Regions from separate parts of the Streptomyces sp. NPDC006314 genome, predicted to be linked through region 2. Evidence: riboswitches for the same ligand, from Rfam matches in the RefSeq annotation. Region 2 holds a riboswitch; each other region holds the start of a gene.

Region 1 (4,096 bases), on a different contig from region 2:
CGGTTGCCCGCGGCCGCGAACTCCTTCGACTTCTGGGCCATGCCCTCCTCGATCTCGGCCTGGCTGCCGCCGTGTTCCCGGCGGATGTCCTGCGAGATCTTCATGCTGCAGAACTTGGGCCCGCACATGGAGCAGAAGTGGGCCGTCTTGGCGGGCTCCGCCGGGAGGGTCTCGTCGTGGAACTCCCGTGCCGTGTCCGGGTCCAGCGCGAGGTTGAACTGGTCTTCCCACCGGAACTCGAAGCGCGCGTCGGACAGCGCGTCGTCCCACTCCTGAGCGCCCGGATGCCCCTTGGCGAGGTCGGCCGCGTGCGCGGCGATCTTGTAGGTGATGACACCCGTCTTGACGTCGTCCCGGTTGGGCAGCCCCAGGTGCTCCTTGGGCGTGACATAGCAGAGCATCGCCGTGCCCCACCAGGCGATCATCGCCGCCCCGATGCCGGAGGTGATGTGGTCGTACGCCGGCGCGACGTCCGTGGTCAGCGGGCCGAGCGTATAGAACGGAGCTTCATCGCAGATCTCCTGCTGAAGGTCGATGTTCTCCTTGATCTTGTGCATCGGGACATGTCCCGGGCCCTCGATCATGGTCTGTACGTTGAAACGCTTGGCGATCCGGTTGAGTTCCCCGAGCGTGCGCAACTCCGCGAACTGCGCCTCGTCGTTGGCGTCCGCGATCGAGCCCGGCCGCAGGCCATCGCCCAGCGAGTACGTGACGTCGTAGGCGGCGAGGATCTCGCACAGCTCCTCGAAGTTCTCGTACAGGAACGACTCCTTGTGGTGTGCCAGGCACCACGCGGCCATGATCGATCCGCCGCGGGAGACGATGCCGGTCTTGCGGTGGGCCGTCAGCGGAACATACGCGAGGCGCACGCCGGCGTGAACGGTCATGTAGTCCACGCCCTGCTCGGCCTGCTCGATGACGGTGTCCTTGTAGATCTCCCAGGTGAGTTCCTCGGCCTTGCCGTCGACCTTCTCCAGGGCCTGGTAGAGCGGCACCGTGCCGATGGGTACGGGGGAGTTGCGCAGTACCCACTCGCGGGTGGTGTGGATGTTCCGGCCGGTGGAGAGATCCATGACCGTGTCGGCGCCCCAGCGGGTCGCCCAGGTCATCTTCTCGACCTCCTCCTCGATGGAGGAGGTCACCGCGGAGTTGCCGATGTTGGCGTTCACCTTCACCAGGAACCGCTTGCCGATGATCATCGGCTCGATCTCCGGGTGGTTGACGTTGGCCGGCAGCACCGCCCGACCCGCCGCGATCTCCTCGCGGACCACTTCCGGCGACACGTTCTCCCGGATGGCCACGTACTCCATCTCCGGCGTGATGTCGCCCCGGCGCGCGTATGCGAGCTGTGTCACCGCCTCGCCGCCGCGACCCCGCCGCGGCTGGCGCGGGCGTCCGGGGAAGACCGCGTCCAGGTTCCGCAGCCCGCCGCGCGGCGCTGTGTGCTTGATCCCGTCGTCCTCGGGACGGACAGGACGGCCCGCGTACTCCTCGGTGTCACCGCGGGCGATGATCCAGTTCTCCCGCAGCGGTGGCAGGCCCCTGCGGACGTCCGTGTCGACGAGTGGATCGGTGTACGGGCCTGAGGTGTCGTACAGCGTGACCGACTGCCCGTTGGTGAGGTGCACCTGACGGACCGGCACGCGCAGGTCAGGGCGCGAGCCCTCGACGTACGCCTTGTGCCAGCCGATGGACTTCCCGGCCTCCTGGGACTTCTCGTCCTGGACGGAGGCAGGCGTGCGTGCGTCCTTGTTGGTCATGAGACCTACTCCCTACGCCGGCATTACCCGGTAACAGGTTCGGCGGTCGACGCAGCGATTCCCGTCTGCCGACGTTCCCTGTGGAACAGCGCTCGTTCCACGTGAAACATCGCGTATACGGAGGTCAGCGCCCTCTCAGCCCGGTGCTCCGAGCTCCCGCGTGTGCAAAGGTGCCTCCACGCTAGCGTCATTTGTGGCGCGGTGAACAGTGGGCCTCTGCCGTTCTTGCGATGATCGGGCGGTGACCAGGATGGAGCAGTACCCGTACCAGGCGCCCGACCCGGGCCGCCGAGACGCTTCAGGGCCAGGCGGCGGACAGGGCGGTGAACGCGCCCACGACGGCCGTGCGCCGGGCGCCGGACACGGCCAGGGGAACGGCTCCGGCGGGGGCAGCGCACCCGGCCCGACGGGATCCGGCGGAGACGACGGGCACGGGCACGGGCACGGGCACGGGCACTCGCACGGTCACAGCCACGGTCCCGCCGCGCCCGTCTCCCAGCACCTGCGGAAGGTCATCGCGGCGATCCTGGTCCCGTTCACCGCGGCGGTCCTGGTCGGTCTGGTGGTGCTCTGGCCCGGGGGTGCCCCCTCGCACAAGCGCACCGGCGTCGGCTTCGACCGGCAGACTCAGCAGGCCACGGTCACCAGGGTCGTCGAGGTGAGCTGCAAGTCGGTGAACGCCTCCGGCGGGACTCCGACCAGTGACACCTCCACCGCCGAGGGCAACTCGGCGGTGCAGGAAGCGGGGGGTACCTGCAAGAAGGCGACCATCCGGGTCGAGACCGGCAAGGACAAGGGCCGTACGTTCACCGAGATCGTGCAGCCGGACCAGTCACGGCAGTTGCACCAGGGTGAGAAGGTCGTGGTCGCCTACGAGCCCTCGGCGCCCAAGGACCTGCAGTACTCGGTGACCGATGTGAACCGGAAGTTCCCCATGGCGCTGCTCGCGGGAATCTTCGCGCTCGCGGTCGTCGTGGTGGGCCGGCTGCGCGGGGTCATGGCGCTGATCGCGCTGGCCGTGAGCTTCCTGGTGCTGACGCTGTTCATCCTGCCCGCGATCCTGCAGGGTTCGAATCCGCTGCTGGTAGCCGTCGTCGGGTCGAGTGCGATCATGCTCATCGCGCTCTACATGTGCCATGGGCTGTCGGCCCGTACGTCCGTCGCGGTGCTCGGCACGTTGGTCTCCCTCCTGCTGATCGGCATCCTCGGCTCGGAGTTCATCGACTGGGCCGCCCTCACCGGAAACACGGACGACAACACCGGTCTGATCCACGGCCTGTATCCGTCGATCGACATGAGTGGTCTGCTGCTGGCCGGTGTCATCATCGGTTCGCTCGGTGTCCTGGACGATGTGACGGTGACGCAGACGTCGGCCGTCTGGGAGCTGCACGAGGCCAATCCGTCGATGGGCTGGCGCGGGCTGTACCGGGCGGGCATACGCATCGGCCGTGACCACATCGCGTCAGTCGTCAACACGCTCGTCCTCGCTTACGCCGGTGCCGCACTGCCGTTGCTGCTCCTGTTCTCGATCGCGCAGAGCAGCGTGGGGACCGTGGCCAACAGTGAGCTGGTGGCCGAGGAGATCGTACGCACGCTGGTGGGATCGATCGGTCTGGTCGCCGCGGTCCCGGTCACCACCGCGCTCGCCGCGCTGGTGGTGTCGGCCGACCGGCCCGGACCGGGTGCCCCGGCAGCCACCGGAGTACAGCGCCTTCCGGCCCGCGCCGGCCGGGGCCGCCGCCGCAAGCGGTGAGCCGGCACGGCCGGCCGTGTCCTGCGGACCGGGCAAGGCCGACCGTTATATGGAGTCCGCGCCATGCAGATTTGCGCAGAAGCGTTCCTGCGCGTTGCACACGCCACAGCGAAGTGCCCGGCGTCCCCTGCCGTGATGCTTCAGCCGGCGCTCTGTTCCTCGGCCAGGATGCGGTCCAGGGCCTCGTCGAGATGGGCGTCGAAATCGGCCAACGCGCCCTCCTGACCGAGCGGCACGAGCTTGTCCGTGCGGTCCAGAAAGGCCACGAGCGGCGGGGCCGACGAGCGGAACAGAGCCTGGTCACCGCCGACCTGAAGCCGGATCAGCACCTCGCCCAGCACCTCCGTATCGGCGGGTGCGATGTGCACATCCCCCTCTCCGCACGGCCGGCCGACCCCGTCGACCAGCAGCTCCCGCCCGAAGGCCCAGGTCACCGGGGCGTCGCCGGGCAGATGGAAGGTGAGTCGCACCGCATAGGGATCACTGGTCTCGTAGCGCAACTCCACCGGAATGCGGAAGGAGAGCTCCTCCGACACGAGAAAGCTCATCATGACTTCTGCCTGTACGGACTCACGCATCGTCT
Region 2 (4,096 bases):
CCGACAGCACCGAACCGTGCACGGAGGGGTCCACCCGCCGCATCGCGACCGTGGTCAGCTCCGTACCGGAGGCGGTCAGCGCCCGCTCCAGGACATCCAGGCTGGGCGCACCGCCCGTACCCATGATCAGGCGGGAGCCGAAGGGCACACCGCCGAGGACGAAGGGGTCGTCGGCCATGGGTCAGCCTCCTTGGACGGCGGTGAGGACTTCGACGCGGTCGCCGTCGGCGAGCGCGGTGGCCGCCCACTGCGTGCGCGGGACGACGGTCTCGTTGACGGCGGCCGCCACCCCGGAGGGCGCCGCGGTGAGGGTCCTGACGAGGGAGTCGAGAGCGGTGCCCGGGGCGATCTCCCGGCGCTCCCCGTTGACGGAGATGGTGACGGACATGGTCATGCGGGCTGCTCCAGGAGGCGTGCGGGCCGCTCCGGCGGTACGGCACCGAAGCGCTTCGGCGTGAACGGGCGTGCCACCTCGGGGAGTTCACCGGCGACCAGCGCATGCGCCAGGACGTCCCCGGTGACCGGCGTGAGCAGCACCCCGTTGCGGTAGTGCCCGGTCGCCAGCAGCAGCCCGTCCAGGCCGGTCGGGCCGAGCATCGGCGCGTTGTCGGGGGAGCCTGGGCGCAGCCCCGCCCGGGTCTCGGTGAGGGGCAGCTCGGTGATCCCCGGCACCAGTTCATGCGCGTCGCGCAGCAACTCGTACACGCCGCCCGCCGTGACCGTCGTGTCCCAGCCCAGTTCCTCGCTGGTCGCGCCGACGACCAGTTCGCCGTTCTCACGGGGCACCAGATAGACGTGGCTGCCGCGGACCACGGCCCGCACGGTCCGGTTAAGGAACGGCGCGAACCGGCGGGGCACGGTCAGCCGGAGCACCTGCCCCTTCACCGGCCGTACCGGCGGCAGCAGCGCGTCCGGCACGCCCGCGAGTCGTGCGCTCATGCTCCCGGCGGCGAGCACGACCTGCTCCGCGCGCAGCCCGGTGCCGTCCGCCGTGGTGACGCCGGCGGCCCGGTCCCGTACGACATCGAGGCGTTCGGCCCACACCCGGTGGAACTCCACTCCGGCGCTCTCGCACGCGCTCACCAGGGCCGCCGCCAGTCGCCGCGGGTCGATCTGGTGATCGCCGTCGACCCGCAGTCCGCCGCGCACCCCGGGCGCCAGCATCGGCTCCAGGCGCCGGCACTCCCGCCCCGACAGCCATACCGACTCGAGGCCCGAGCGCTGCTGCAGCGCGTGCAGTTCGCGCAGGTGGGCGCGGTCGTCGGCGTCGAGCGCGACCGCGAGGGTGCCGCAGCGGCGGTAGCCGAGGTCGCGGCCGGTCAGTTCGGCCAGCTCGGCCGCGAAGTCCGGATACCGGCGGGCCGATTCCAGGTTCAGGGCGAGCAGCGTCTCCTCGCCGTAGTGCAGTTCGGTGACCGCGGCCAGCATCCCGGCCGCGACCCGCGCGGCCCCGCCGCCGGGCTCGGGGTCCACCACGGCTGTGGCGAGCCCGCGCTGCGCCGCGCGCCAGGCCGTGACCAGGCCGATGACTCCGCCCCCGATGACGAGGACGTCGGACGTACGTGGCGACATGGGCGTCCAGCCCCTCCCTTCGCCGGCATGACCCGGATCAGGTTCGTACGGTCGGAGGCCGCCAGCCTCCCTCTCAGCCCGGTGCGTCCGGGCTCCCGCGAGTGCTTGTACGGTGGCCACCCTAGCCCGCAGCGCCCATCACCCGTAAGGGAGCCCCCGCCCATGGCCCGCTCGCTCGACGGACTGACCTTCGCCCCCGTCGCCGACCAAGCCCCAGGTCAGGTGGGCACCCGCACCCGGTTCGCCTACCACGAGCAGGACGGCGGGATCTGGGCCGAGTACGCGGGCGGTGACGTCGTGCGCGGCCATCTGGTCGGCACCCGCGAGGGCGACCGGCTGGACTTCCGGTACGTGCAGCTCAGGACCGACGGGACGACCGCCTCCGGGCACTGTGTGTCGGCGGTCGTGGAGCTGCCCGACGGACGGGTGCGGCTGGAGGAGACCTGGGAGTGGGAGTCACGGCCGGGATCCGGCACGAGCATGGTGGACCAGGTCACCGAGCACACCCACTGACTGACGATCGATCAGTTGTCTATGGTGATCGGGTGAGCGAGCAGAGAACGGGAGCGAGCCCGTCACCGGAACGGCGCGTGGTCGTCGTGGGCGCGGGCATGGCCGGGGTGCAGACCGCGGTCGCGCTGCGGGAACAGGGCTTCAAGGGTGCCGTGACCGTCATCGGCGCCGAGCCGCACCAGCCCTACGACCGGCCGCCGCTGTCGAAGGCCGTGCTGCTCGGCAAGGCCGAGGACTCCGCCTTCGACGTGGACTTCGAGGCGCTCGGCGTCGAGCTGCGGCTCGGCTGCGAGGTGCTGGGCCTGCGCACCGCCGAGCACGAGCTGGACACCGAGGCGGGTCCGGTGGCGTACGACGTCCTGGTCCTCGCCACCGGCGCGGAACCGATCACCCTGCCCGGTACCGAGGGAGTGCCCGGCGTGCACCTGCTGCGCACCCTGGACGACGCCGCACGGCTGCGGCCCGTGCTCGCCCGGCAGCACGACATCGTGGTCGTCGGCGCCGGCTGGATCGGCGCCGAGTTCGCCACGGCGGCCCGGGAGGCGGGCTGCGCCGTGACCGTCGTCGAGGCCGCCGGGCGGCCGCTCCCGGGTGCCCTGCCCGCCGAGGTGGCCGCGCCCATGGCCGCCTGGTACGCCGACAGCGGCACCGAACTGCGCACCCACGCGCGCGTGGAGCACGTCGAGCCCGGCGCGGTAGTGCTCGCCGACGGCACGCGGCTGCCCGCGGGCGCCGTCGTCGTCGGCATCGGTGCCCGCCCCGCCACCGGCTGGCTGGCCGGCTCCGGCATCGAGCTGGGCCCGCACGGCGAGGTCCTCGCCGACGCCCACCTGCGCACCTGTGCCGAGGACGTGTACGCCGTCGGCGACTGCGCCTCCTTCCCCTCGGCCCGCTACGGCGAACGGCTCCTCGTCCACCACTGGGACAACGCCCTGCAGGGCCCCCGCACGGTCGCCGCGAACATCCTCGGCGAGACCCCGGCGGTCTACGATCCCGTGCCGTACTTCTGGTCGGAGCAGTTCGGCCGTTTCGTCCAGTACGCCGGCCACCACGCCGCGGCCGACCGCCTGGTGTGGCGCGGTGACCCGGCGGGCCCGGCCTGGACGGTGTGCTGGCTGCGCGAGGACCGGCTGGTGGCCCTGCTGGCCGTGGGCCGCCCGCGCGACCTGGCCCAGGGGCGCCGGCTGATCGAGGCCGGCCGCCACATGGACGCGGCCGCACTGGCCGACCCGGGCCGCCCCCTGAAGGACGCCACGGCCGACTGACCGGCGCCCTGGGACAGCGTCCGGCAGGGGGCGCGGGGCTGTGCTGATAGGCGGCTCCGCCACACGGGCGTGACCAGCCACAACGGCGCCGCACCCGGCCGACGGCCCCTCACGGCGCCGGGCGGAGCCCGTCACGGCACCCGGCGGGGCGCCCACGTGGACCTGCCTGGCTTCCGACTGTCAGTGAGGGATGGCAGGCTAGATCCCGTGACCGAGATTGACGCAAAGATCGATGCTCTCGTCCCTGCCTGGCTCACCCTCCCCGACATCGCCGAACAGCTCGGCGTCGAGGTGACGCGTGTGCGGCAGCTGGTCAAGGAGGGCCAGCTCATCGCCGTACGCCGAGGTGAGAACCGGGCGCTGCACGTCCCCGCCGCCTTCATCGACGGGGACAAGGTCGTCAAGGGCCTGTCCGGGACCCTGACGCTCCTGCGGGACGACGGCTTCACGGACGAAGAGATGATCGAGTGGCTCTTCACCCCCGACCCGACCCTGCCCGGCACCCCCGCGCAGGCCCTGAGCGAGAATCGCGGCACGGAGGTGAAGCGCCGCGCCCAGGCGCTCGCCGTCTGAGCCGAACCGCGACAGGGGGTGGCGTGCGGACCCGAGCCCGCACGCCACCCGTAGAACCAGACACCGACCACGGGGGACCCGCGCATGTCCGACACCGCCCGCGCCGCGCTCGCCGACGCCCGCCTGTACCTGTGCACGGACGCCCGCAAGCGCCAGGGTGACCTCGCCGATTT
Region 3 (4,096 bases), on a different contig from region 2:
GAGGCCGAGGTCATGATCGGCGCCGTACTCGCCCGCTTCCCCGGCATCCGGCTGGCCGTGCCTCCCGAGGAGGTCGAGTTCCAGCGCCAGGGCCTGATCCGCGGCCCCAGGACGCTGCCCGTGACCTGGTGACACCCGGGTCACGTCACGGGCGACCCCGGCTGGCTCGGCTGGGACTACCTGGAGGCGGTGTAGCGGCCGCGGTCGGGGCGATTCGCGACGGAGTGCGCGTGGCCGACCAGCTGTCCCGACTTGCCCTCTCGGCGCCGGTCAGGACCTTGCCGTACGCCCAGGGGCCCTTCTCGGCGGAGCAGGAGGACCGGAACCGGGCGCCTTCGGCGACGAGCCGGGCGGGACCGCTTGTGTCACGCCTTCGGAGCAGGGACACAAGCGGGCATCGAATGGCGGGTTGGCTGTGGTGATATCACCAGTCGCGCTGCCGAAGCTCCTAGAGCGCTGCAGCCAAGATCGCGGCCAGCGCGAAAACGCCGGCCAGTACGGAGCAGACGATCGCAGCGACGAGGTGGGTGCGCCAGTAGTTCTCCTCGTCCTGTACCACCACCGCGGTACGCGGTCTGCCCTTCCAGTAGGCGATCTCCACCACGTCGCCGGCCTCGAATCGTGGAGATCCGTACCCTGTAACCACAATCTGTCTGCTCTTGCCGTCCGGGGTGACGAACGAACACCAGGCGCTCGCGTCGCCGTCGTCCCAGGTGACGTAGTCGCACACACCGGGTGCGCGCTCGCCATGCGCTATGAGGTGACGGACGCCTCGCGCCTTCCTGGCCGGGATCAGACCCAGCAGGCCGAAGAAGACGGCCGCAGCTATGCAGGCACTCATCAGTCCCCCTCAAGACATGACTGCGATCATGCCGCACTTACCTACAGAGATGCAGGCTACTGACCATCCCACCGCCCGAGCACGCGCCCTGGGCCGTCCCTGGGCCGTCCGAGGCCAACCAATGCTGACAGTCGGTGCCCACGGGTGACCGCCCCCACCCCGCTCTGGCCTGGGCTACCCGAGTCGATCTGCGACACTGGTAAGCGCCATGCCTAAGCCCGGAGAACTCACTTTCGTCGCCCCGCGCGGAGCCAAGAAGCCGCCGCGGCACCTCGCCGACCTCACGCCCGCCGAGCGCAAGGACGCGGTGGCCGAGATCGGCGAGAAGCCGTTCCGTGCCAAGCAGCTCTCGCAGCACTACTTCGCGCGGTACGCGCACGACCCGGCGGACTGGACCGACATCCCCGCCGGTGCGCGCGGCAAGCTGCAGGAGGCGTTGCTTCCCGAGCTGATGACCGTCGTACGGCATCTGTCGACCGACCAGGGGACCACACGCAAGACCCTGTGGCGGCTGTTCGACGGGACGCTCGTCGAGTCCGTGCTGATGCGGTATCCGGACCGGGTCACCATGTGCATCAGCTCGCAGGCGGGGTGCGGCATGAACTGCCCGTTCTGCGCGACCGGGCAGGCGGGGCTCGACCGGAACCTGTCCACCGCCGAGATCGTCCACCAGATCGTGGACGGCATGCGGGCGCTCCGGGACGGGGAAGTGCCCGGCGGGCCTGCGCGGCTTTCCAACATCGTCTTCATGGGGATGGGGGAGCCGCTCGCCAACTACAACCGGGTCGTGGGTGCCATTCGGGCGCTCACCGATCCCGCCCCGGACGGGCTCGGGCTCTCGCAGCGCGGGATCACCGTCTCCACCGTCGGGCTCGTGCCGGCCATCCACCGGTTCGCCGACGAGGGCTTCAAGTGCCGGCTCGCGATCTCCCTGCACGCCCCCGACGACGAGCTGCGCGACACCCTCGTCCCCGTGAACACGCGGTGGAAGGTGCGCGAGGTGCTGGACGCCGGGTTCGAGTACACCGAGAAGTCGGGTCGCAGGCTGTCGATCGAGTACGCGCTGATCCGGGACATCAACGACCACGCGTGGCGCGGTGACCGGCTCGGCCGGCTGCTCAAGGGCAGGCCCGTGCACGTCAACCTCATCCCGCTCAACCCGACGCCGGGGTCCAAGTGGACCGCTTCCCGGCCGGCGGACGAGAAGGCGTTCGTCGAGGCCATCGCCGCGCACGGTGTGCCCGTCACGGTTCGGGACACCCGTGGCCAGGAGATCGACGGGGCCTGTGGTCAGCTCGCGGCCACCGAGCGGTAATCTGGCCACGTCCACACATCTTCATATTCCGACAGGGGAGCGCCACAGCGCTGAGAGTGCGGCAAACGGGCCGCAGACCCTCTGAACCTCGCCCAGGTCATTCTGGGTAGGAAGTTCGGTCATCACTCAAGCTGTTGCGCCCTGCCCGGGCCTCCCTCGCGGAGCCCGGGCAGGGCCGCGTCTCTTCCTGGCCACCCCCAGGAGGACATCCAGTGCACAACAAGACCTTCGTGGCCATGGCGGTCGGGCTCGGCCTGGTCACGCTGCCGGCGTTGACGGCGTGCGGCTCGAGCGACGCCAAGGGGTCCACGGACTCCAAGACCGTCACCCTGGTCAGCCACAACTCGTGGAGCGTCTCCGAGAGCGTCCTCAAGGACTTCGAGAAGCAGTCCGGGTACCAGGTCAAGGCCCTCGAGGACGGTGACGCGGGCCAGGCCGTCAACAAGGCGATCCTGACCAAGGGCAACCCGCAGGGCGACGTCTTCTTCGGCGTCGACAACACCCTGCTGTCCCGGGCTCTCGACAACGGCCTCTTCCAGCCGTACGAGGCCAAGGGGCTCGGTACCGTCGGCGCCGCCTACCGGCTCGACGGGGCCAAGCACCGGGTCACGCCGGTCGATCACGGCGACATCTGCGTCAACTACGACAAGGCCTACTTCAGCGAGCACAAGCTGGCCCCGCCCCGGTCCTTCGCCGACCTGGCCAAGCCCGAGTACAAGAACCTCCTCGTCACCGAGAACGCGGCCACCTCCTCGCCCGGTCTCGGCTTCCTGCTCGGCAGCGCCGCCGAGTACGGTGACGACGGCTGGCAGGACTACTGGAAGAAGCTCAAGGCCAACGGCGTGAAGGTCGTCGACGGCTGGGAGCAGGCCTACCTCCAGGAGTTCTCCGGCTCCTCCGGGGGCAAGAAGGCCGGCGGGGACCGGCCGCTCGTGGTGTCGTACGCCTCCTCCCCGCCCGCCGAGGTGATCAACACCAAGAAGCGGCCCGGTACCGCACCGACCGGCGTGGCCGCGGGCACCTGCTTCCGGCAGATCGAGTTCGCCGGGCTGCTGAGCAACGCGAAGAACACCGAGGGCGGCAAGGCGTTCATCGACTTCCTGCTCACCAAGGAGTTCCAGCAGGACATGCCGTTCAACATGTTCGTCTACCCGGTCGTGAAGGGTGCCGCCGTTCCTGCCGAGTTCACGAAGTACGGGCCGGCCGCCGAGCACCCCCGGACCATGGCCCCGGACAAGATCGCCGCCAACCGCGACCAGTGGGTCAAGTCGTGGACGTCACTCGTACTGAGGTAGCCGGGACACGGCGGAGAAGCGCGGCGCGGCTCGGGCTCATGGCCCTGCCCGTCGCGTTCTTCGCGCTGTTCTTCGCCTGGCCCGTGGCCGCGATCGTCGCGCGCGGACTGAAGGTGGACGGCGCCTGGCGGTTCGGGCGGATCGCGGACGTCGTCACCCAGCCGGACATCCGGCACGTGCTGTGGTTCACCACTTGGCAGGCGCTCGCCTCCACCGCGCTCACCCTGTTGCTCGCGCTGCCCGCCGCCCATGTCTTCGCGCGCCTCGACTTCCCGGGCAAGCAGCTGCTGCGGGCCGTCGTCACCGTCCCGTTCGTGCTGCCGACCGTCGTCGCCGGCAGCGCCTTCCTGGCGCTCGTCGGGCGGGGCGGTCTGCTCGACGAGCTGTGGGGGGTACGGCTGGACACCACGGTGTGGGCGATCCTGCTGGCCCACGTCTTCTTCAACTACGCGGTAGTGGTGCGCACGGTGGGCGGGCTGTGGGCCCAGCTCGACCCCCGGCAGGAGGAGGCCGCCCGGATGCTCGGCGCCTCGCCGCTCGGGGCCTGGCGGAAGATCACCCTGCCCGCTCTCGCGCCCGCCGTGGCCGCCGCCGCGCTGATGGTGTTCCTGTTCACCTTCACCTCCTTCGGTGTCGTGCAGATCC

Evidence for each region. A riboswitch is a leader RNA that binds a small molecule or an ion and turns the genes downstream of it on or off. The one in region 2 is predicted to bind thiamine pyrophosphate.
Region 1: linked by a shared signal. The riboswitch ahead of thiC (phosphomethylpyrimidine synthase ThiC) and the one ahead of thiO (glycine oxidase ThiO) in region 2 are both predicted to bind thiamine pyrophosphate.
Region 3: linked by a shared signal. The riboswitch ahead of ABZ079_RS24875 (thiamine ABC transporter substrate-binding protein) and the one ahead of thiO (glycine oxidase ThiO) in region 2 are both predicted to bind thiamine pyrophosphate.

The regions. Positions count from the first base shown of each region.
Region 1 is NZ_JBEXRL010000003.1:205,289-209,384, forward strand. It holds gene thiC (phosphomethylpyrimidine synthase ThiC) at 1-1,760, opposite strand, end outside; TPP riboswitch at 1,753-1,930, opposite strand; gene ABZ079_RS06615 (YibE/F family protein) at 2,011-3,513, shown strand; gene ABZ079_RS06620 (SsgA family sporulation/cell division regulator) at 3,654-4,091, opposite strand.
Region 2 is NZ_JBEXRL010000009.1:285,431-289,526, reverse strand. It holds partial or broken gene ABZ079_RS19275 (thiazole synthase) at 1-178, opposite strand, end outside; gene thiS (sulfur carrier protein ThiS) at 182-394, opposite strand; gene thiO (glycine oxidase ThiO) at 391-1,572, opposite strand; TPP riboswitch at 1,570-1,681, opposite strand; gene ABZ079_RS19260 (hypothetical protein) at 1,735-2,085, shown strand; gene ABZ079_RS19255 (FAD-dependent oxidoreductase) at 2,163-3,350, shown strand; gene ABZ079_RS19250 (Rv2175c family DNA-binding protein) at 3,558-3,923, shown strand; gene thiE (thiamine phosphate synthase) at 4,008-4,096, shown strand, end outside.
Region 3 is NZ_JBEXRL010000014.1:101,837-105,932, reverse strand. It holds gene ABZ079_RS24890 (cytochrome P450) at 1-132, shown strand, start outside; gene ABZ079_RS24885 (hypothetical protein) at 449-841, opposite strand; gene rlmN (23S rRNA (adenine(2503)-C(2))-methyltransferase RlmN) at 1,050-2,156, shown strand; TPP riboswitch at 2,180-2,287, shown strand; gene ABZ079_RS24875 (thiamine ABC transporter substrate-binding protein) at 2,369-3,451, shown strand; gene ABZ079_RS24870 (iron ABC transporter permease) at 3,490-4,096, shown strand, end outside.